Regions from separate parts of the Bacillus sp. z14 (2026) genome, predicted to be linked through region 2. Evidence: riboswitches for the same ligand, from Rfam matches in the RefSeq annotation. Region 2 holds a riboswitch; the other holds the start of a gene.
What was found. Region 2 has a riboswitch for glycine ahead of gcvT (glycine cleavage system aminomethyltransferase GcvT). Riboswitches for the same ligand answer to the same signal wherever they lie in the genome.

Region 1 (10,808 bases), on a different contig from region 2:
TTACCTTTCTATTGTTCAAGTGTTTGTCATAAAAACAAATATAATTCAGATTAATCAGTTAATAAATTTGTTGTCAATCGATATAATGATATAATAAAAGTGTTCTGTATTATGCGTTTCTAACAAAATTTTAGGAGATGACCAATATGAAAGCACTCAGATGGTACAATGCTAAAGATTTAAGGTTAGACAATTTAGAGGAACCTACTGCCAAAAAGGGAGAAGCAAAAATTAAAGTTGAATGGTGCGGTATTTGTGGAAGTGACTTACACGAATATACAGCCGGTCCAATTTTTATCCCAACCGAAGAGCCACACCCATTGAGTAAGGAGAAAGCTCCGATTGTAATGGGACATGAATTTTCTGGACAAGTTGTAGAGGTTGGCGAAGGCGTAACCAGAGTCCAAGTTGGTGACCGTGTTACAGTTGAGCCCGTCTACTCCTGTGGAAAATGCGAAGCTTGTAAACAAGGAAAATATAATCTATGTGAGCTAATGGGCTTTTATGGTTTAGCAGGAGGCGGTGGAGGATTCTCTGAATACGCTTCTATACCGGAACATATGTTACATAAGCTGCCTGAAAATGTTTCATTTGAACAAGGGGCACTCGTAGAACCTTCAGCTGTTGCTGTACACGCTGTTAAACAAAGTAAACTTAAAGTTGGCGATAAAGCAGCGGTATTTGGAACAGGACCAATTGGTTTATTAGTTATTGAAGCGTTAAAAGCAGCTGGTGCGGCTGAAATTTATGCAGTAGAATTATCAGAACAACGCAGGCAAAAAGCAGAAGAACTTGGTGCTATTGCTATTGATCCGAATCAGGGTGATGTCGTTGAACAATTAACTAAATTGACAAATGGCGGTGTTGACGTTTCATATGAAGTAACAGGAGTACCGATTGTTTTAAAACAAGCTATTCATTCAACTAAATTTAATGGTGAAACGATGATTGTTAGTATTTTTGAAAAAGAAGCGTCTATTCATCCAAACGATATTGTTATGAAAGAACGTACAATCAACGGTATTATTGGATACCGTGATATATTTCCTGCTGTTATCAATTTAATGGCTCAGGGCTACTTCCCAGCTGACAAACTCGTTACCAAACGAATTAAGTTGGATGATGTGATTGAAGAAGGCTTTGAAGGTTTATTAAACGAACGAAATCATATTAAAATATTAGTAAAAGCTGAATAATCATTGTACAAATGCAAATATGATAATCATATATAGAAACTAAAATGGCCTTCTCTTCAAATGGAATGGCCATTTTAGTGTTTATGGATTTATTAGTAAGAAAGCAACACGTGGTGTATTGAATTTTGAGGTGTATTATACATTTCTGAGTATACAATTCTGCTAAAACACGTAATTTAGTCGTATTTGTGGAAGTTAGTTGGAGATGTATATATTTTAATAATCTGAATATATAAAATCGTTCAATATGTATTTACTTTGCTAACTATTATAATTATAATAAGTATGTGAAACACTGAGCAAGTTAATATACATACGGAGGATTGATTGGAATGAAAGCAGCTGTAGTGAGTGCAAAGAATCCTGGTAAAGTAGAATTAGTTGAAAAGGAGCTTCCTAAGTTAAAACCCGGTCAAGCTTTAGTTGATGTAGAATATTGCGGAGTATGTCATACAGACTTGCACGTAGCAAAAGGTGATTTCGGTGCAGTTCCGGGAAGAATTCCTGGACATGAAGGAATCGGCATTGTGAAAGAAATTGCAGACGACGTTACAAGTTTAAAAGTAGGAGATCGTGTCAGCATTGCCTGGTTCTTTAAGGGATGCGGAACTTGCGAATACTGTGTGACGGGAAATGAAACCTTCTGCCGCAGCGTACAAAACGCCGGCTTCACGGTTGATGGAGCAATGGCTGAGCAATGTATCGTAGAAGCGGACTATGCGGTTAAAGTACCTGAAGGTCTTGATCCAGCTCAAGCGAGCAGTATTACATGTGCAGGGGTAACTTGCTACAAAGCAATTAAAGTTTCTGATATTAAACCTGGTCAATGGATTGCTATCTATGGCTGTGGTGGATTAGGTAACCTTGCGATCCAATATGCGAAAAATGTATTCAATGCAAAAGTAATTGCAGTGGATATTAATGATGATAAATTGGCATTGTCCAAAGAAGTAGGAGCAGATCTTGTATGTAACCCATTAACAGATGGAGATGCAGGTGAGTGGATTCAGGAGAAAGTTGGAGGAGCTCATGCTGCAGTTGTTACAGCTGTTTCCAAAGTTGCCTTTAACCAGGCTGTTAACTCTGTTCGTGCCACTGCTAAAGTTGTTGCAGTAGGATTACCTCCTGAAACAATGGATTTGGCTATCGTGAAAACCGTATTGGATGGTATTCAAATCGTTGGTTCCTTAGTTGGTACACGTAAGGATTTAGAAGAGGCTTTCCAATTTGGAGCAGAGGGCAAAGTAGTGCCAATCGTTGAAACAAGATGCTTGCATGAAGTAAATGATATTTTTGAAGAAATGGAAGCAGGTAAAATCCAGGGCCGTATGGTCATCGATATGCACAAACACGAATAATTCCAATCAATAACCTTAAGTAATAAACCTCAAGCAGAATACTATAGAAAAAAAATGCACTCCAATTGTTAAGTGTAATCTAACAACTGGAGTGCATTATTATTTTTGCTTTTGCTCTATTATCATAATCTCTTCTTTTTATGATAGTTATATAAAATGAACAATAAGACAAACCATAATGGTGTAAGCAGCATTGCTAAGCGTGTTTCCGCAGCAATGAGCATTACAATCAGTATGAAAGCAAACATACCTAGGATTACATAATTTATAGCTGGTGTTAATGGAGCTTTGAATGTAGATTTAGCTCTTAAATCAGGTCTTGTTTTTACATATTTGATATGCGAGATTAAAATAATGCTCCATACCCAAATGAAACAGATGGCGCTGATTGTTGTGACGATTGTAAAGGCCTGCTCTGGTATCAGCTTGCTAAGCAGTGCACCGACAGAAACTACAATAGTAGAAGTTAATAATGCATTGCTCGGTACATGGTGTTTATTTAATTTGCCAAGTTTTTTTGGTGCTTCATTATGATTGCTTAAGTTGTACATTATCCGGCTGGTTGAGAATAAACCGCTGTTTGCAGCAGAGGCTGCCGATGTTAATACAACAAAGTTGATAATACCTGCCGCCATTGGAATCCCGATTAAGGCGAAGACACCTACAAATGGGCTGCTTGTCGCACTTAATTGATCCCAAGGATTGATGCATAAAATAACAAATAAGGCACCTACATAAAACAGTAAAATCCGTACCGGTATTTTGTTGATAGCAGATGGAATGTTTTTTCGTGGATTAGCTGTTTCAGCAGCAGATACACCAATAAGTTCAACTCCGACGAAGGAGAAGACAACCATTTGCAGTGATAGTAAGAACCCTGATATTCCATTCGGGAACATGCCGCCATGATTCCAAAGGTTAGAAACAGAAACAGTTCCGCTATCTGTTTCAAATCCAATCACAAGCAGTACGATTCCTACGACAATTAGTGCAACAATAGTGACGACTTTAATAATCGCAAACCAGAATTCCAACTCACCAAACAGTTTGACGGTTAATAGATTTAATCCTAATAGAATTACTAAACAGATGATGGCAGGCACCCATTGCGGGATATCAAACCAGTATTGTGTATATAAACCAACAGCGATAATATCAGCCATGGCTGTCATAATCCAGCAGAACCAATACGTCCAGCCAGTCACAAATCCAGCCCATGGACCCAAATATTCAGCTGCGAAATCGATAAATGATGTATGATTTGTATTGGATAAAAGTAATTCACCCAGTGCTCTCATAACAAAAAATAGAGCTACTCCGATAATCAGATAAGAAAATAAGATGGATGGACCGGCTAAATGAATGGATTTTCCGGAGCCTAAAAATAAGCCGGTTCCAATTGTGCCCCCAATTGCTATTAATTGTACATGACGATTTTTTAAATCCCTTTTTAACTCTTGCTTAGCCAAGTTGCATGCCCCCGTTTAATCTTAGATGTCTAAAACAGGCACCTAGTAAAATAGATATTTATCATTTTTCTCGCTTTATTTAGATACTATGTCTCACCTCACTATTGATATTTGACAATAAAAAAAGAGATTGGTTGTCTCCAATCTCTAAAAGGGCAAGAATAACAAAAATCGTTACCATTCTGTCCTTTTGCCTGAGATTGTGAATCCTTCGGCGCTGTATAAATACAGTCTCTCCAGAAGCTGCTCCCGCCATAGTTTTATCCACAGCGATCAAAGCGTGCTATATTAAATTATCAATTATTAGATTATGTTAACTTATTAACATAATTCTGAAAAAATATTATGAAAAAAATGCTATCACTAAATTATTATGTTGTCAAACTAAGTACATGTAATTAAATGATTTGTTGAAGCATATGGAAGAGCCCAAGATTTACTTGAAATATATATAATCCATATGCTTTTGAACAATCAATTAATGATACTAAACAAGCTTCAGTTCTGATAAACCATACTATAAGTATTAAATAGTAAAGAAAGGTACTAGGTATCTCTCTTTTTTTGTTTTTTCCTTTAGAAATATAAGCATGGCAATGAGGTTAAGGGGAAGGCCAGAATCGAGAGCTCTCTTTTTCATGTTTATCTTAGCAGTAGCACAATTCATTCTGAAAAAAAGACCAAATCCATAAGGGATTTGGTCTTTAATCTACATTATTAAAAGGCAAATTCAAATTTAGAGTTCATCCGCTATCCCCAGCAGGATAATACCGAAGATAACAACTGCGATGATCATGTATTGTTTTTTAGTCAGCTTCTCTTTTAGGAAGATTCGTGACAGGATAATTGAAAAGATACTGTAAGAAGCAATCAATGGTGCTGCGATAATTGCATAGCCTGATGCCATGGCAAATACGTAGAAAAATTGACCAATCGTTTCCAAAATAGCTGCTATCCCTTTATCGCGCTCTTTAAATACATGGAAGGATTCCTTCTTTATAAAGCGAAGATAGATAAAACATACGGCAGCGCATAGGAAAAAGGTATATTCATACGCAAGTAAAGCTGAATTTTCGCTGATTAGATTCAATTCATCCAGATAGATGGCATCCGCAAATGTAGCAAGTCCATCAATAATGCAATATAAAATTGGGAAGATAATAGCCAAGAAACCAATTTGGTATTTTTTATCGATATGCTCAGAATTCAGTCGACGAGCTTCATCTTCTGCTCTTTTTTCCAGAACGGCTATCCCCACAATCCCAAGAGTGATGATGATAATCCCAAGTACTTCAATGATACTTAGCTCATGAGTGAAAAAGATGAAGAGCAGAATGCTTGTTACGACACCTGAGGAATTCTGTATTGGTGAGGCGATAGACAATTCAATATAGCGCAAACCAATATACCCAAATGCCATGGAAAGGATGTATAAAGAAGATACTGGTAAATAATGAATCATCTCCATTGGATTGAACTGTATATCTTTTATAATCATATAGGCTGTTGCATGAATTCCCATGACAAGACCAACCATGATGATAATTTTAATATGGCTGTACTTGTCGTTGCTGTCTGATCCCTTTTTATAAAATAGGTCAGCACCACCCCATGCTAAAGCTGTTAGTAGTGAAAAAATAAACCACATAACGATTCTCCTTGTTGAAGTTTAATAAGCTTTCTGAACCCCGTATAACAAGACATACAAAATCGTTTACTCAAGTGAGAAGACGTTACTGCTGCTATTGCAAAACGGAGAGCAGAGCTGTGAATAAAAATGAATTTTAATAGAGTCACAGAGTCAAGAATATAATTTCATTGTAAACTGTGTCAAGGGATTTAAAGGATGAATCTATAATAGAAGTGTGCATTTAATATAACAATAGTAATGAAAGGGCTATCTTTTTGTTTTTCTTAATTTTTCAAATATAATAAAGGGAGAATTAACAATTATAGAAGAGGATGGAAAGTTCGCTAACCAGGGGAGATGGCTATGTTAGATTTAGTCCCAATTATGCTTGAAAAGGTAGGCATTATTGTCATTGTAGCCTTTTTAATTTCTAAAATGAATTCCTTTCGCCAAATCATTCACCCAGACCATAATCTAAATGAGCAGTTGAAATTATTTCTATTATTCGGCATGTTTGGGATTATTAGTAATTATACTGGAATAGAAGTTTATCATTCTATGGTTGAAGAGAATAGATGGCTTTCAGCTATTGGAGAAGATAGTGCCATTGCTAATACAAGAGTGATGGGTGTTGTGATAGGCGGATTATTGGGAGGTCCCGTTGTTGGAGGAGGAGCTGGTCTGATAGCCGGTATACACCGTTATACATTGGGAGGGTTTACAGCCTTTTCCTGCGCCCTTTCTACCATCCTGGCCGGAATATTGGCAGGGTATATAGGCAACAGAAGAAAAAGGAGCGGGGGTCAGATAACTCCTTTGTTTGCTGCAGGAATTGGGATGTCCCTCGAAGCTTTGCAAATGGTGATTATCCTTGCGACTGCCAAACCTCTTGAGCATGCATGGAGCCTCGTGCAGTTTATCGGTTTACCAATGATCACCATGAATGGATTCGGAACACTATTATTTATGCTGATCGTTCAGTCTATAAAACGTGATGGGGAGATAGCGCGTGCGAATCAAACCAATCAGGCATTTTTAATTGCGGACCAGACTCTTCCGCATTTTCGACAGGGCTTAAACACCCAATCATGCAAAGAAATATCAAAAATTATGCTTAATTTAACCGATGCAGATGCTGTCTCTATCACGGATGAACATTTGGTTCTTGCACATTTGGGGGCAGCCTCCGATCATCATAAACCTGGCGTGAAGCCGAGTACTGGGCTGACTAAAAAAGTACTTGAATCAGGATATGTTTCAATAGCCAAATCGAAGGAGGAAATCGAGTGCAGGCATAAGGACTGTCCGCTCGTAGCTGCCATCGTCCTCCCTTTAAAAGTGAAGGGGGAAATCTCTGGAACTTTAAAATTGTATTATACAAAGCCGGATAAATTAGACAGAGTTCAGCAGCAGTTAGCAGAGGGGCTGGCTAATTTATTTTCAACTCAGCTTGAGCTGGCAGAAGCGGAAAGGCAGGCGAGGCTTTTAAAGGATGCTGAGATAAAAGCCCTGCAGGCTCAGATTCATCCACACTTCTTATTTAATAGTTTAAATACGATATCTGCCTTATGCCGGACTGATCCTGATAAAGCTCGTAAACTACTATTGGAATTAAGTTTATTTTTTCGAGGCAATTTACAGGGAGCCAGACAGTTGCTGATCCCGTTAGAAAAAGAGCTGGAAAATGTGAAAGCCTATTTATCTTTAGAGCAAACACGTTTTCCTCATAAATATGAAGTTAATTTTGATATAGAGAATGGATTAGAAAATGTATTGATTCCCCCATTTTTATTGCAGCCTTTGGTAGAGAATGCGATTCATTATGCATTTCCACAAAGAAAACAGTTTGGGAAAATTAATATACAAGTGTGCTCACATGGCAATTATATGAGAATGATTGTTGCGGATAATGGACAGGGGATTGTGGAAGAAAGGTTGAAAAGTCTGAGCAAGCAGGTTGTACCGTCAGCCGGTGGAAACGGTACAGCCATTTTTAATATTAGTGAACGCTTAAAAGGTATTTATAATAACCAAGCCCATTTTAAGGTTGATAGCAAAGTGGGTGAGGGCACCACTGTTAATATCTTAATCCCGCTGGAAAGTAAAGGAGGTGACGAGCAGGATGCTACGAGCCTATGTAGTGGATGATGAACCATTAGCCAGGGACGAATTGAAATATTTACTAGCAAGAAGCAGAGAAGTGGAGATCTTGGGTGAGAGTGATTGTATAGATGATGCATTACATGATATTCCACTGTTAAAGCCGGATATTGTCTTCTTAGATATTGAATTAGCGGGAGAGAACGGATTACATTTAGCCGCTAAACTAGAAGGTCTGAACCCGGTTCCAGCTATCGTTTTTGCGACTGCCTATGACGAGTATGCTCTTCAGGCTTTTGACGTAAATGCGGTAGATTATCTTTTGAAACCGTTCAGTGAAGAACGTATTCATAAAATGCTGGACAAAGTTAAAAAGCTTCATTTACACACAAAGGAGCCTGGAAAAGTAGATACCAGTAATCTTCAATGTAAGGGAAAAATAGCTGTTATGACAGAAGAAAAAATTATATTGCTTACATGCAATGATATCGTATTCCTAGAATCATACGAAGGAAAGTGTAAAATCCGGGCTGTTAATCATCTTTATAAAGTAAGTGAGGCACTGATTGGATTAGAAAAAAAATTGCCCCGGACACAATTCTTTCGGGTACATCGGAGCTATCTTGTGAATATCGATCATATCGTGGAGATATTACCATGGTTTAATTCAACCTATAACTTACGTATGTCGGATGGTTCCGAGGTTCCAGTCAGTCGAACCTATGTAAAGGAACTGAAACAATTACTAGGATTATAGGATTGATTTGCTATTCATTAGTTGTAAGTTGTAATTCATCCCATTTATTTTGCGGTTCATTTTGAAAATGAGGTGTAAGTGTTTTCATTTGATAATATGAAAATATAATACGTATGCAAAAAAGGGGGAACACCAAAAATGAATGCGATTACAATTGTTATTGGTTCGATTTGTATCCTTTTAATAGCCTATCGTTTGTATGGGACATTTATGGCGGCCAAGGTGTTAAAATTATCCAATGATAAACCAACACCAGCTGAAAAGCTTGAGGATGGTCAGGACTATGTGCCAACAAATAAATGGGTAGTATTTGGACACCATTTTGCAGCCATTGCTGCTGCAGGCCCATTGGTTGGTCCGATTTTGGCAGCTCAGTTTGGTTATTTACCCGGTCTGATTTGGCTATTGGTTGGGGCAGTAATTGGAGGAGCAGTTCATGATACAGTAGTGCTCTTTGCCTCTATGCGCCGCGATGGTAAATCATTATCCGAGGTAGCAAAAGAAGAACTTGGACCTGTAGCAGGATTCTGTACAGGATTGGCCATGCTATTCATTATCACAATTACGATGGCAGGTTTGTCATTGGTTGTACTTGGAGCACTTGAAAGAAACCCATGGGGTACATTTGCGGTAGGGATTACAATTCCGATTGCGATGTTAGTGGGAATCTATCATAAAAAGACAGGGAATTTAAAAGTCCCGACGACCGTTGGATTTATCTTAATTATGCTAGCAATTTTCTTTGGTCCACAAATTCAGGGAACATGGTTAGGCGATTTCTTAACGCTTGAAAAGAGCACTCTTGCTATTATATTACCAGTCTATGCCTTTTTCGCTGCTGCACTTCCTGTTTGGTTATTGCTTGCACCACGTGATTATTTAAGTACATTTATGAAAATAGGAGTTTTCGCGGCACTTATCATTGGTGTATTTATCGTTAACCCTTCAGTTGAGTTTCCTGCTATTATTCCAGATTTCATTAACGGTGGAGGTCCAATTGTGGCCGGCCCAGTATGGCCGTTTATTTCAATCACAATTGCCTGTGGTGCCATTTCAGGTTTCCATGCTTTTGTTGGATCAGGTACTACTCCGAAAATGGTCAGCCGTTGGAGCGATATTAAAGGTGTAGCCTTTGGTGCGATGCTAGTAGAATGTTTAGTGGCTATTATGGCATTGATTGCTGCAGTTGCCCTTCAACCTGGAGATTATTTTGCGATTAACTCTACACCTGAAGTCTATTCAACATTGGGAATGGAAACAGTCCATTTAGATAGATTGGAAGAAGCAGTAGATATGGACCTTGAAGGAAGAACGGGTGGAGCAGTAACACTTGCTGTTGGTATGACGGAAATCTTTACCAGTGTACCATTCTTCCAACACTTAGCTTCCTATTTTTATCAATTCGTAATCCTGTTTGAGGCGGTATTTATTTTAACAGCGATTGATTCAGGAACCAGGGTTGCCAGATATCTCATCCAGGACTTCTTTGGAGACTTTATTAAACCTTTGAAACGAACAGATTCTCTGGGAGCTAATATTTTTGCCAGTGCATTAGCCTGCTTTATTTGGGGATATCTATTATTCTCTGGAGATATCAGTTCCGTCTGGGCACTGTTTGGAGTATCCAACCAGTTGATGGCGTCAATCGGACTGATTGTCGGAGCTACCGTTGTCTTAAAAATTGCAGAGAAACGCTGGTATATGCTGACATGCTTAGTCCCATTGGCGTATCTATATGTTACGGTTAATGTGGGTGGATTCTGGATGATTAAGAATGTCTATTTGAATCCGGATGCAGGTGGATATAATGTATTGAACGGTGTTCTATCCATTATCATGCTTGCGTTAGGTGTCGTGATTATGGTGGCTTCCATCATAAAATGGGTTAATCTATCCAAAATCCCACAAGCAGAATTGGTTAAACAATCAGAGGAAGAATTGATGAAAACAATGTAAAAAAAACAGGTAAAGGGTCGTAATAAATGGCCCCTTTACCTGTTTTTTTATTGTTTAAAAGTGAATTATTGAAGCTTAACGGAGAGGGATTTTAGGAAAGGAATGCCCGATAATGTAAGAATCACTTTCCCCTTTTTTCGCACATTTTTATGAATATAAAATGATACTTGATCGGATGTGATTTGAGAATAATGATTTAGAGTTTTAGGTTTGCCGGGCAATGCTATAAGTTCCTGAACGCCGGGGGCACAGCAAGCTTTAACATCCAAATTTTTTATGGTTACTTGATCCCCTTTTGATACAATCCACTTTTTTGATTCTTCGTCCATTTCAATAATCATT
Region 2 (10,808 bases):
TTGCTGATCCTTCATACTATTATTTGAACGGGCTTTATTTGGTTGCTTCAGTTTATCAATAATTCTTCGATACTCATAAATGATGGATGAAACATGTGAATTGTTCGTTTCCTCTACATATTTTTCTAGACTTTCAATGGCAGCTTTTGTCGCCTGAATCTGAATATCCCGCATATCATTTAACAAGACTGCTGTCTTTTCGTTTTCCTTGGTTATCACACGCTTATATTGCTTATACTTCCTATATAATTGGCCAAAAAGAGTCGTTATTTTGGACATGAAATTCTCTGTGAGTAAATTTTCTCTTATATCCAGGGACTTCTCGAGTCTTTTCACGATTTCTTCACTTACGGAACCATCAGCAGCAGCCTCCTGGATATAATGTCTTTCTGCTCTTAAACCAACTAAGCGAGCCTCTATTCTCTCTTTTTGCGATACCTTAATAAATTCTAAATCCTTATTTTCATAGCGAATTTGCTCAATCATCTTTTTATATTCACCAATTAACTCGTAACCAGCGGATTGATTCTCCGGCTCTAGTTCTTCTTCAATCCGCTTTATGGCAGTCCTCAATATTTTTAATTTCATCTGAGCATCTAAAAACTCTTTCTCTTCATCACTCTCTGGTTCAATGGCTTTTTTACTGATCAAAGGCAATAGAATAGTCGCAGCTAAAAGAGTAAATAAAATAACACCGCCTGCTATAAATACAATTAGAGAACGTTCAGGAAATAAATCTCCAGTTGCTACAAAGTATGGCATTGACAATACACCTGCCATCGTTATGGCACCGCGTACGCCGGTCAAGCCGGTTAGAAGGGCCACTTTCCAGCTGGGCTTCGATTGTTCTTTTCGGTTAGTTATGTAATAACCCATGCTTAAGAAACAGTAGGACCAAACAATTCGGATAATCATGATAGCCAAACCAATCGCCAGGACATAACCAAGCACAAGCCAATTGCTGATTAGAGGATTCTCTACCGTTGCTCTCATAGAAGAAGGCAAACTCAAACCCAATAATAAAAACACCACTCCATTGAGTACAAACAAGATGATCGACCACATATTCTCAGTGACCACCTGTTCCTCCGCACTTTTCATTCCAGTCTTTTCACTTAAACTGGAATGAACAATACCTGCAGCTACTACAGCAATTACACCAGAGGCGTGCAGGACTTCTTCTGAAACAATATAAACAATAAATGGCGTGACAAATTGCAGCAAAGAATAAAAGGTGACATCCTGTATCCCTTGTCTTCTTAGTGAATAACGGATTAGGATAGCTAATAATCCGAGGATAATACCAGCAATCGCACCAACAATTACCACATAAACAAAATCGACTGCTGCCTCCTGTAATGAAAAATAACCTGTTACAACCGCAGCAACTGCATAATTAAAGGCAATTAAACCAGACGCATCATTAATCAACGATTCGCCTCGAACAAGACGTAAAATAATCGTCGGTAAGTAAATCCTTTCGGCAATTCCATTCACCGCTACTGGATCCGTTGGAGAAAGGATAGCTGCTAAAGCAAAAGCAGCGGCCAACGGAATACTGGGAATCAGCCAGTTAATAAAATATCCGCCAATTATAGTCGTTAAAAAAACAAGAATAAATGCATTGGCCAATATTGGCCAGCGCATTTTCCATAAATCATCGCGTGGAAATCGACGTCCATCATTAAATAATAGCGGTGCAATAAATAAAAGCAAAAACCATTCCGCTTTTAACTCAAATGATAGATCCTGTATGAATAAAGCAAATAAAATCCCCAAAGCTATTTGAGTTAAAGCGGTGGGGATGGATGGAATATAGTGGCTAATAATATTCGATATTAAAAGCATGACTAAAAGCAATATAATTGATAAAAGTAAATCCATTATTCTCCCTCTAACTCGATATTAATAATTTTTATATTCTTCCACAAAAGGAGGCTACTTATTAATATACCCATTCAGATATGTGGAAAACTTTTCTCTTTAATCGGATTCATTACTGTGTTGTAATCGATCCGCGTTTGAAAAGTGGGTGGCATCTGTTCATAATGTCTAGCAATATCCACGTAACCGCCTCCTTTGTATTGCCTTTTCTATAATTATAAAGGAAAATATTTCTAAAGGAGATTAAATAACGGAAAAATCAAATTCTTTTATTTAAGTGAGGACAATTTCAAAGTACAGGAGGCAAGGAAATACATGGGGAATTATATACAAAATCTAATTAATCAATTACCCGAACTTAAAGTAGGACAAAGATTTATTCTTGGTATTGATGGCCTCAGTCGTTCTGGGAAGACGACTTTTACCAAAAGAATGAAACAGTCACTTGAGAAACAGAGTCTATCATTTCACCTTTTTCATATTGATGATTTTATTGTAGATAAAGATAAACGTTATCACACTGGTCACGATGAATGGATTGAATATTACCGACTCCAATGGGACGCGGAGAGGCTAAGAGCTAATTTTTTCAATCAATTAAAGAAATAACTGAGTTACTCCTCCCTGCATATGACCCCACCACTGATAAGCAAAAATGGCAAGTAATCCAGATTCCAGCAACTTCCCTCATTATCGTTGAAGGTATATTTCTGCAAAGAAAAGAATGGAGAGCATTCTTTGATTTTATGATTTATCTAGATCGTTCCAGAGTAACTAGATTCAGCCGTGAAAGCAAGACCACACAGGAGAATATCGATAAATTTCAAAATCGATACTGGAAAGCAGAAGAGTATTATATAAAGAAAGTTACCCCGCTAGAACGAGCTGATTTGGTTATCAAGAATGATGATTAGATCTTTAGGATGGATCTAATTAAAACAGCCCTTCCGAACGATTCGGAAGGGCTGTTTAGATCGGTGAGCATCCTATTATTATTCAAATGCCTCATATACCTTTAATTTCTTTCCTTTAACAGTTTTATTCTTCATAGCCTGTAAGACGATTGGACCTTTATTGTTCAATATTTCAACAAATGTAGCCTGGTCTTGAATTGTGATAATTCCAATGTCTTCAGCAGATATGCCTTCAATTTTTGCAATTGTCCCCACAAAATCGACAGCTCTCAATTTCTTTTTCTTGCCGCCATTGAAAAACAGCTTCATAATTCCACTGTTTAATTCGGTCGTTTTATCTTCCTTTATCTCATTTTCGAACATTTTTGATTCGAAATTCGGCCTGCATTTTTCTACTTCTGCTTCAGTTGGCTCCTCTTTTACCTGAATAGCAAAGCCTATATATTCTTCTGTCTCTCTCAATAATTCTTCATCAAAAGGAGTTACAAAAGAAATGGCTACTCCCGTATGTCCCGCACGGCCCGTTCTTCCCGTCCTATGTACATAGGATTCCTTTTCCACTGGAAAATCGTAATTCAAGACATGTGTAATATTTTCAATATCAATTCCGCGCGCAGCGACATCCGTGGCAATTAAATATCGAAACTCACCCCGTTTAAATTGATTCATAACATCGAAGCGGTCCTCTTGATACATTCCACCATGAATTTTACCGCATGAATACTCCCATTTAACCAATGTATCAAACAGATTGTTTACCTGTTCCTGTGTGCGGCAAAAAACGATGCAGCTATCCGCATTCTCTATCGTCGTAACTTTCCTTAGCAGCTCCGCTTTCTTTTCATGCTTGACCCTATAATAAGAGTGTTCGATCAACTGAGTCGTCATCTCTTTTTTGTTAATTTCAATAAAGATTGGTTCTTTTAAATATTGATTGGATAGTTTTTGAATATCATCCGGCAATGTTGCTGAAAACAGCATGCTGATTCGTTCCTTAGGTAATTCATTTATAATGGCTTCAACCTGATCAATAAAGCCCATATTCAACATTTCATCTGCTTCATCAATTACCAAATAGCGAAGTTCATCAACATTTAATGTACCTTTTTGAATGTGATCCAACACTCTTCCAGGTGTTCCAACAACAATATGATTTTTTTGCTTAAGCTCCAGCTGCTGCTTAGCAAATGATTGCTTTCCATAAACAGCAGCTGCTTTAATCCGCTTAAATCGGCCAATATTCGTTAAATCTTCCTTCACCTGCGCAGCCAATTCTCTGGTCGGGGTTAGGATAAGTGCCTGAGGCTTATTTTCAATCCACTCTATATGATGGCAAATCGGGATTCCATACGCAGCTGTTTTCCCACTGCCAGTTTGTGCTTTTACGATAAGATCCTGATTACCAATCGCAATTGGAATCACCTTTTGCTGGACCTCTGTCGGTTGAAAATAATTCATTTTACTTAATGCCCGAATAATTTCGGGACTTATGTTAAAATCATTGAAGCTATGTTCAGTCATGTATGTTCCTCTTTTTCGGTTACTTAGCTGATTCTCCACTTGAGAGATGCTTTTATCCATTATACCTGATTGGCACTGAATAATCGAAATTAGAACGATACTCTAATCTCAGGCTACCGTTCTAAAACACTGTATAATAATGAATCTCGCCAGCCTTCTCTCATGAACAAATGGTCGCGAATGATTCCTTCTCTAACCATTCCGACTTTCTCCAACACCTTAGCTGAACCTATATTTCTTGGATCACAGGTTGCAAATATACGATGCAGGTTCAGTTCCTTAAATCCAAATTCAATTAACAAAGACGCGACTTCTGTCGCCACTCCCTTTCCCCAATAATCCGGATTAACAACATAGCCAATTTCTCCAGCTTTATTAGTGAAACTTCGTATTGTAAGTTCTCCGGCCCCAATCATATTTCCATTATAAATAATTGCGAAGACAAACCTTGCTCTTGGTTTTTGTGTTGAATCCTCGATTACTTGGCTCACGAATTTTTTCGATTCTTCTTCCGTATTCGGTCCCCATGGCTGATACTGACAAACTATATCCTGTGATGCGTATTTATGTACATCAACCCAATCACTACTAATCATTTCTCTCAGCATGATTCTTTCATTTGAAAGGCAGAATATATTTTCGATCGTATTTCCCTCCCTATCCTGAACGACAGATTATTCATTCTTCTAAAAAAGCAGCTATCTGGTCAGGATAGCTGCTAAAATGTATTCTTATTAATTTTGATATCTCAATACAGGCTTACGAGCAGCCAGTGCCTCGTCCAAACGGCTGATTACCGTTGTATGTGGTGCTTCCTGTACGATTTCCGGATTCTCCTCTGCTTCTCTGGCAATTTGAATCATAGCATCAATAAAGCCATCCAGTGTTTCTTTTGATTCTGTTTCTGTCGGCTCAATCATCATACATTCTTCTACATTCAAAGGGAAATAAATGGTTGGTGGATGATAGCCAAAGTCTAACAATCTCTTGGCAATATCAAGAGCCCGAACACCAAGTTTCTTCTGACGTTTTCCGCTGATAACAAACTCATGCTTACAGTGCTTATCATATGGGAGATCATAGTACTCTGCCAATCTTCTCATCATATAGTTTGCATTTAAGACAGCATACTCCGTTACTGCCTTCAATCCGTCTGGTCCCATAGACCGAATATACGTATAGGCACGGACATTGATTCCAAAATTTCCATAGTACGGCTTTACTCTGCCAATTGATTGCGGACGATTGTAATCAAGCTGATAGCCATTCTCTTCTTTTACAATAAGAGGTTTTGGTAAGAACGGAATTAACTCCTTCTTAACCCCAACCGGCCCTGAACCTGGCCCACCGCCGCCATGTGGTCCAGTAAATGTCTTATGCAAGTTAAGATGAACAACGTCAAATCCCATATCACCCGGGCGAGCCTTGGATAGTACAGCATTCAGATTGGCACCGTCATAGTATAGTTTTCCACCGGCATCATGAATAATTTCGGCCATCTCGATGATCTGTTCTTCAAAAAGCCCCAGTGTATTCGGATTTGTAAGCATTAAGGCTGCTGTATCTTTCCCTACAACACTCTTCAAATCTTCCAGATCTACTAAACCATCCGGACCTGACTTCACGGTAACAGTTTGCAATCCCGCAACTGTGGCTGAGGCAGGATTCGTACCATGCGCAGAATCAGGAACAATTACTTTTACGCGGTCAAAATCACCATTCGCCTCATGATAGGCACGAATCATCATTAATCCCGTCCACTCTCCATGCGCTCCCGCAGCCGGTTGCAAAGTGACTTCGTCCATACCTGTGATTTCCTTTAGACTTTGCTGCAAATCATACATTAACTCTAAAGAACCCTGTACAGCTTCTGCATCCTGCAGAGGATGAACATGTGCAAATCCATTTAGACGGGCAACATTCTCATTAATTTTCGGATTATATTTCATGGTACAGGAACCGAGCGGATAGAAACCGGAATCGACGCCATGATTTCTTCTCGAAAGTGCCGTGTAATGACGCATGATATCCAACTCGGATACTTCAGGCAGCTTTGGTTCCTCTGTGCGAATGAACTCCTCAGGCAAAAGCTCAGTTAATGCTGACTCCGGAACATCCATTTCCGGCAACGAATAGCCGATACGGCCCGGCTTGGTTTGTTCAAATATTAATGGCTGATCCTGTTTATTCATGGAAATCCCCCAATTCCTGTGCAAATCTATCAATCTCTTCTTTTGTACGCAGCTCCGTCACTGCCACAAGCATATGATTGGTTAAGGCAGGATAATCACAAGCTAAATCATAACCACCAATTATGCCTTTTTGTAGGAGCATTTTATTAGCTGCAGCTACAGAACCATTTAACTTAACAACAAACTCATTGAAAGAAGGTCCTTCAAAGGCAATTTCAAGTCCATTTGCTTTTAATTGCTCCTTTGCATAATGCGCTTTTTGGAGATTTTGAAGCGCCATCTCCTGCACGCCTTTCTTACCTAACGCAGTCATTGCCACAGAGGCTGCGAGAGCATTTAATGCTTGGTTAGAGCAAATATTCGAGGTCGCTTTATCGCGACGAATATGCTGTTCCCTCGCCTGCAAGGTTAATACAAACCCACGCTTCCCATCCTCATCAACCGTTTGGCCAACCAAACGTCCAGGTACTTTTCTTATCAGCTTAGAAGTAACTGCAAAATATCCGCAATGAGGTCCGCCAAATGCAGCCGGGATTCCGAACGGCTGTGCATCCCCTATGACAATATCTGCACCAAAATCACCCGGCGGTTTCAAGACACCAAGTGAAAGTGGGTTACTTGAAACAATTAACATTCCTTTATGTTCATGAACAATTTGTTCAATTTCAGCTAAGTTTTCGATTCGGCCAAAGAAGTTTGGATATTGAGTAATAAAACCAGCTACCTCATCAGTCATCATACCCGCCAATTGTTCTGTATCCGTCACTCCATTTTTACAGGGGACAACTTCAAGCTCAAGATATTGGCCTTTTGCATAAGTGGATAAAACAGCCCGTGATTCCGGGTGCACTGTCTCTGAAACAAGCAGTTTCTTACGACGTGTATGTCCTGCTGAGAGCATGGCTGCCTCGGCCAGAGCAGTTCCCCCATCATACATGGAGGAGTTCGCCACATCCATTCCGGTCAGTTCACAAATCATCGTTTGAAATTCAAAAATAGCCTGCAATTCTCCCTGGGAAATCTCCGGTTGATACGGTGTATAAGCGGTATAAAACTCTGATCTTGAGATAACGTGATCAACGATGACTGGCATGTAATGGTCATATACTCCCGCTCCAAGAAAAGAACTATGGGTCCTGAGATTGGCATTTTTCTCGGCCAGCTCAGTTAATTCTTTCAGAAGTGCTGATTCAGACTTTGCTTTTTTTAGCTTGTATTCACCCTTAAACCTTACTTTTTCAGGTATATCAGAAAATAAGTCATCGATTGATTCTACACCAATCGCTGTTAACATCTGTTCAGTATCCTGCTCTGTCATTGGTAAATAACGATGCTTCATTTTTTTACTCCTCCTGCCTGAGTGCGTTTATAAAATGGAGTACTAACAATTTTCGCCTTTAATCTTTTTCCCCGTATCTCAACCTCGACTACCTCATCAAGGTTAGCGAATTCTACATTAATCAGGACAAGGCCTACGTTTTTCTTTAAGGTTGGGGATTGTGTTCCAGTGGTCACTTCCCCGATGTTTTCATCCTTAACGAAAACCGGGTACCCATGTCTCGGAATACCGCGGTCAATCATTTCGATTCCGACAAGCTTTCTAGGGGCGCTATTTTCCTTCTGTTCCTTTAAAACTTCCTTACCAATAAAATGTTCTTTATCGGTTTTTACAGCGAACCCAATCCCCGCTTCGATAGGTGTAATCTCTGGAGATAACTCTTGGCCATATAAAGGAAGTTTTGCTTCAAACCGAAGCGTATCTCTTGCCCCAAGTCCACATGGAACCAATCCCTTATCCTTACCGAATTCTAAAAGATCTTTCCAAAGCTTCACTGTATCTTCACTCTTACAGTACAATTCAAATCCATCTTCACCGGTGTAGCCAGTTCTTGAAACAAGTACACTAATGCCATTTATCATGACATCTTCACGAAAAGCAAAGAAACCAATGGTATTGAGATCTACTTCCTCTGCAAGGTTCTGTAATATATCAGCTGCAAGCGGTCCCTGTAATGCCAATTGCCCTATTTGTTCCGATATATTTTTTAGTTCTACATCTTCGCTCGCATGCTTTTTTAACCACTCAAAATCTTTATCAATATTAGATGCGTTCACAACTAACAAATAATCATCTTCACCTTTTTTATAAATAATCAGGTCATCAACCGTTCCGCCATTCTCATAGCACATAGCAGTATACTGTGCCCGGCCCGTTTTCAGCTTACTGACATCGTTGGTCATCATCAGCTGCAAAAATGGTAAAGACCCAGCACCCTTAATCATGAATTCGCCCATATGTGATACATCAAAGAGGCCTGCTTTTGTACGCACTGATTCATGCTCCTGTTTAATGCCCGAAAATTGGACAGGCAATTCCCAGCCGCCAAAATCAATTGTTTTTCCTCCGTACTCCCTGTACACACTGATCAGCGGAGTCTGCTTTAATTCTCCCATCCTTACCCTCCTAAAATATTCGTTTTATACGGATTCTCTTGCTTGTTATGCCATTTAAATGATTGCTTGTTAACTTATTAAGTAAAACGCCGCTTTTCCACATTTGACCGAAGCGATATATCCTTCAGCGATCCACGAAAAAAAGGACAGAAACCTCCCTTATTAGGGGGGCTCTGTCCTGATACCTGAAAGTTTACCGCCGGGTAACGTACTTCGGCGTTTCCTCTTGGGTGGCTTCACAATAAAGGAAGCGCTCTCCAGAGATGCGTCCAGCAAGAGTCTCTGTACCTGAGAGATTCATGGATTCACCATTTGCTCCTTCGGTGCCGCAAATACGGTCTCTCCCCTTGCCTTCATTCGCTCATATAATTATGTAAATTGGTCATACTAAACAAAAAGCAAGAGATAAGCCGTTTTCTAAATAGTCTTACATTTATATCCTACCATCAACAATTATCAGGTGGCAACATTTACGTTATCTCGATGAATGATTGGAAACTAAAAAAATATCAGTAACACCTCAGCTTTATTGGGGCAAAAAAATTGTTTAGGCGTCACTGAATAAATTCCTTATAATTTTCTGCCATCCGCATAAAGCATTTAATCAGATTTTAGCCGGAGATTAAACTCCTACTATTGTTTAGAAATTAATGACACCACCTATACCTATATAAGGTAAGAGAATTCTATTGAATTTAGTTAAATTACAATCAAGCATTTATCTAACTAGCTTAAATAAAGAAAGTTGGGATTCACATTGAGTTTAACACCAAAGGTCTATTTTGATGAAGATTGGGAAAAGGAGCTTGAGGAAAAGATTATGGAGGATGGCCCCTGGTGCAGCTACTCCCTTTTTAAACTCGGATTGGATGCCGAAAAGCATAATCTGATTCCAGATTTCAACGGCCTCCTTGCACCAAAGCATTTATCAGGATTTACACCTTTAACCCATCAGCTCGAAGCTGCTACCGAAGTCATTGAAAGAATGAATGGTAAAGCCATATTAGCTGATGAAGTAGGTCTTGGTAAAACAATAGAGGCCGGTCTGATCTTAAAGGAATATATGATTCGGGGCCTGGCAAGCAAAATACTAATACTAGTCCCAGCCTCTCTCGTATCTCAATGGGCACAGGAGCTTAATCAGAAGTTTCACATACCAGCTGTCATATACAGAAAGGGGTATGGGTGGGATTCTGAATGTATAATCACTTCCATAGATACTGCTAAACGAGAGCCTCATCGTTCTGCCATACTCGAACAAACCTATGACATTGTCATCATAGATGAGGCTCACAAGTTAAAAAACAATAAAACCAAAAACTATGAGTTTGTACAAAAAGTCCAGAGAAAGTTCTGTCTACTGTTAACGGCAACCCCTATTCAAAACAAGCTAGAAGAAATTTTTTATCTTGTATCATTGCTTAAGCCAGGGCATTTAGGAAGCTATGCCAAATTTAATGAACGCTTTTCTGCTAAGAAACGTTCATTAAAGGATGATGCTTATTTAAAAGAATTGGTTAATATGGTGATGATTCGAAATAAACGCCAGGATACCGGCATTGAGTGGACAAAAAGAAAGGTTGAAACAATTTTTATAGATTTCACCGAAAAGGAACAGGATCTATATGATGGAGTTTCTTCATTTAGGAAAGAATTGCCGGAGGGTATCGGGAGTACATTTTCTTCTTTAATCCTTCAGCGTGAGGCATGCAGCAGCAGGGAAGCCGTCTACTTTACGTTAAAAAATATGCTCGATCGAAACCCGGATGCCGGACTAAGCTTTAAGGAAGCCATACATAACCTTATCAACCTGGTCGAACTGGTTGATTGCAATTCAAAAGCG

Region 1: linked by a shared signal. The riboswitch ahead of AC4G3O_RS14635 (amino acid permease) and the one ahead of gcvT (glycine cleavage system aminomethyltransferase GcvT) in region 2 are both predicted to bind glycine.

The regions. Positions count from the first base shown of each region.
Region 1 covers NZ_JBZFQK010000004.1:130,120-140,927, forward strand. The annotation lists gene AC4G3O_RS14625 (2,3-butanediol dehydrogenase) at 147-1,196, shown strand; gene adhP (alcohol dehydrogenase AdhP) at 1,529-2,554, shown strand; gene AC4G3O_RS14635 (amino acid permease) at 2,677-4,023, opposite strand; glycine riboswitch at 4,196-4,273, opposite strand; gene AC4G3O_RS14640 (DMT family transporter) at 4,760-5,671, opposite strand; gene AC4G3O_RS14645 (sensor histidine kinase) at 6,017-7,801, shown strand; gene AC4G3O_RS14650 (LytR/AlgR family response regulator transcription factor) at 7,776-8,510, shown strand; gene AC4G3O_RS14655 (carbon starvation CstA family protein) at 8,649-10,466, shown strand; gene AC4G3O_RS14660 (CC/Se motif family (seleno)protein) at 10,532-10,807, opposite strand.
Region 2 covers NZ_JBZFQK010000001.1:1,006,419-1,017,226, forward strand. The annotation lists gene AC4G3O_RS04745 (Na+/H+ antiporter) at 1-1,884, opposite strand, end outside; partial or broken gene AC4G3O_RS04750 (kinase) at 2,200-2,798, shown strand; gene AC4G3O_RS04755 (DEAD/DEAH box helicase) at 2,877-4,319, opposite strand; gene AC4G3O_RS04760 (GNAT family N-acetyltransferase) at 4,433-4,927, opposite strand; gene gcvPB (aminomethyl-transferring glycine dehydrogenase subunit GcvPB) at 5,054-6,511, opposite strand; gene gcvPA (aminomethyl-transferring glycine dehydrogenase subunit GcvPA) at 6,504-7,850, opposite strand; gene gcvT (glycine cleavage system aminomethyltransferase GcvT) at 7,847-8,965, opposite strand; glycine riboswitch at 9,137-9,228, opposite strand; glycine riboswitch at 9,232-9,322, opposite strand; gene AC4G3O_RS04780 (DEAD/DEAH box helicase) at 9,786-10,808, shown strand, end outside.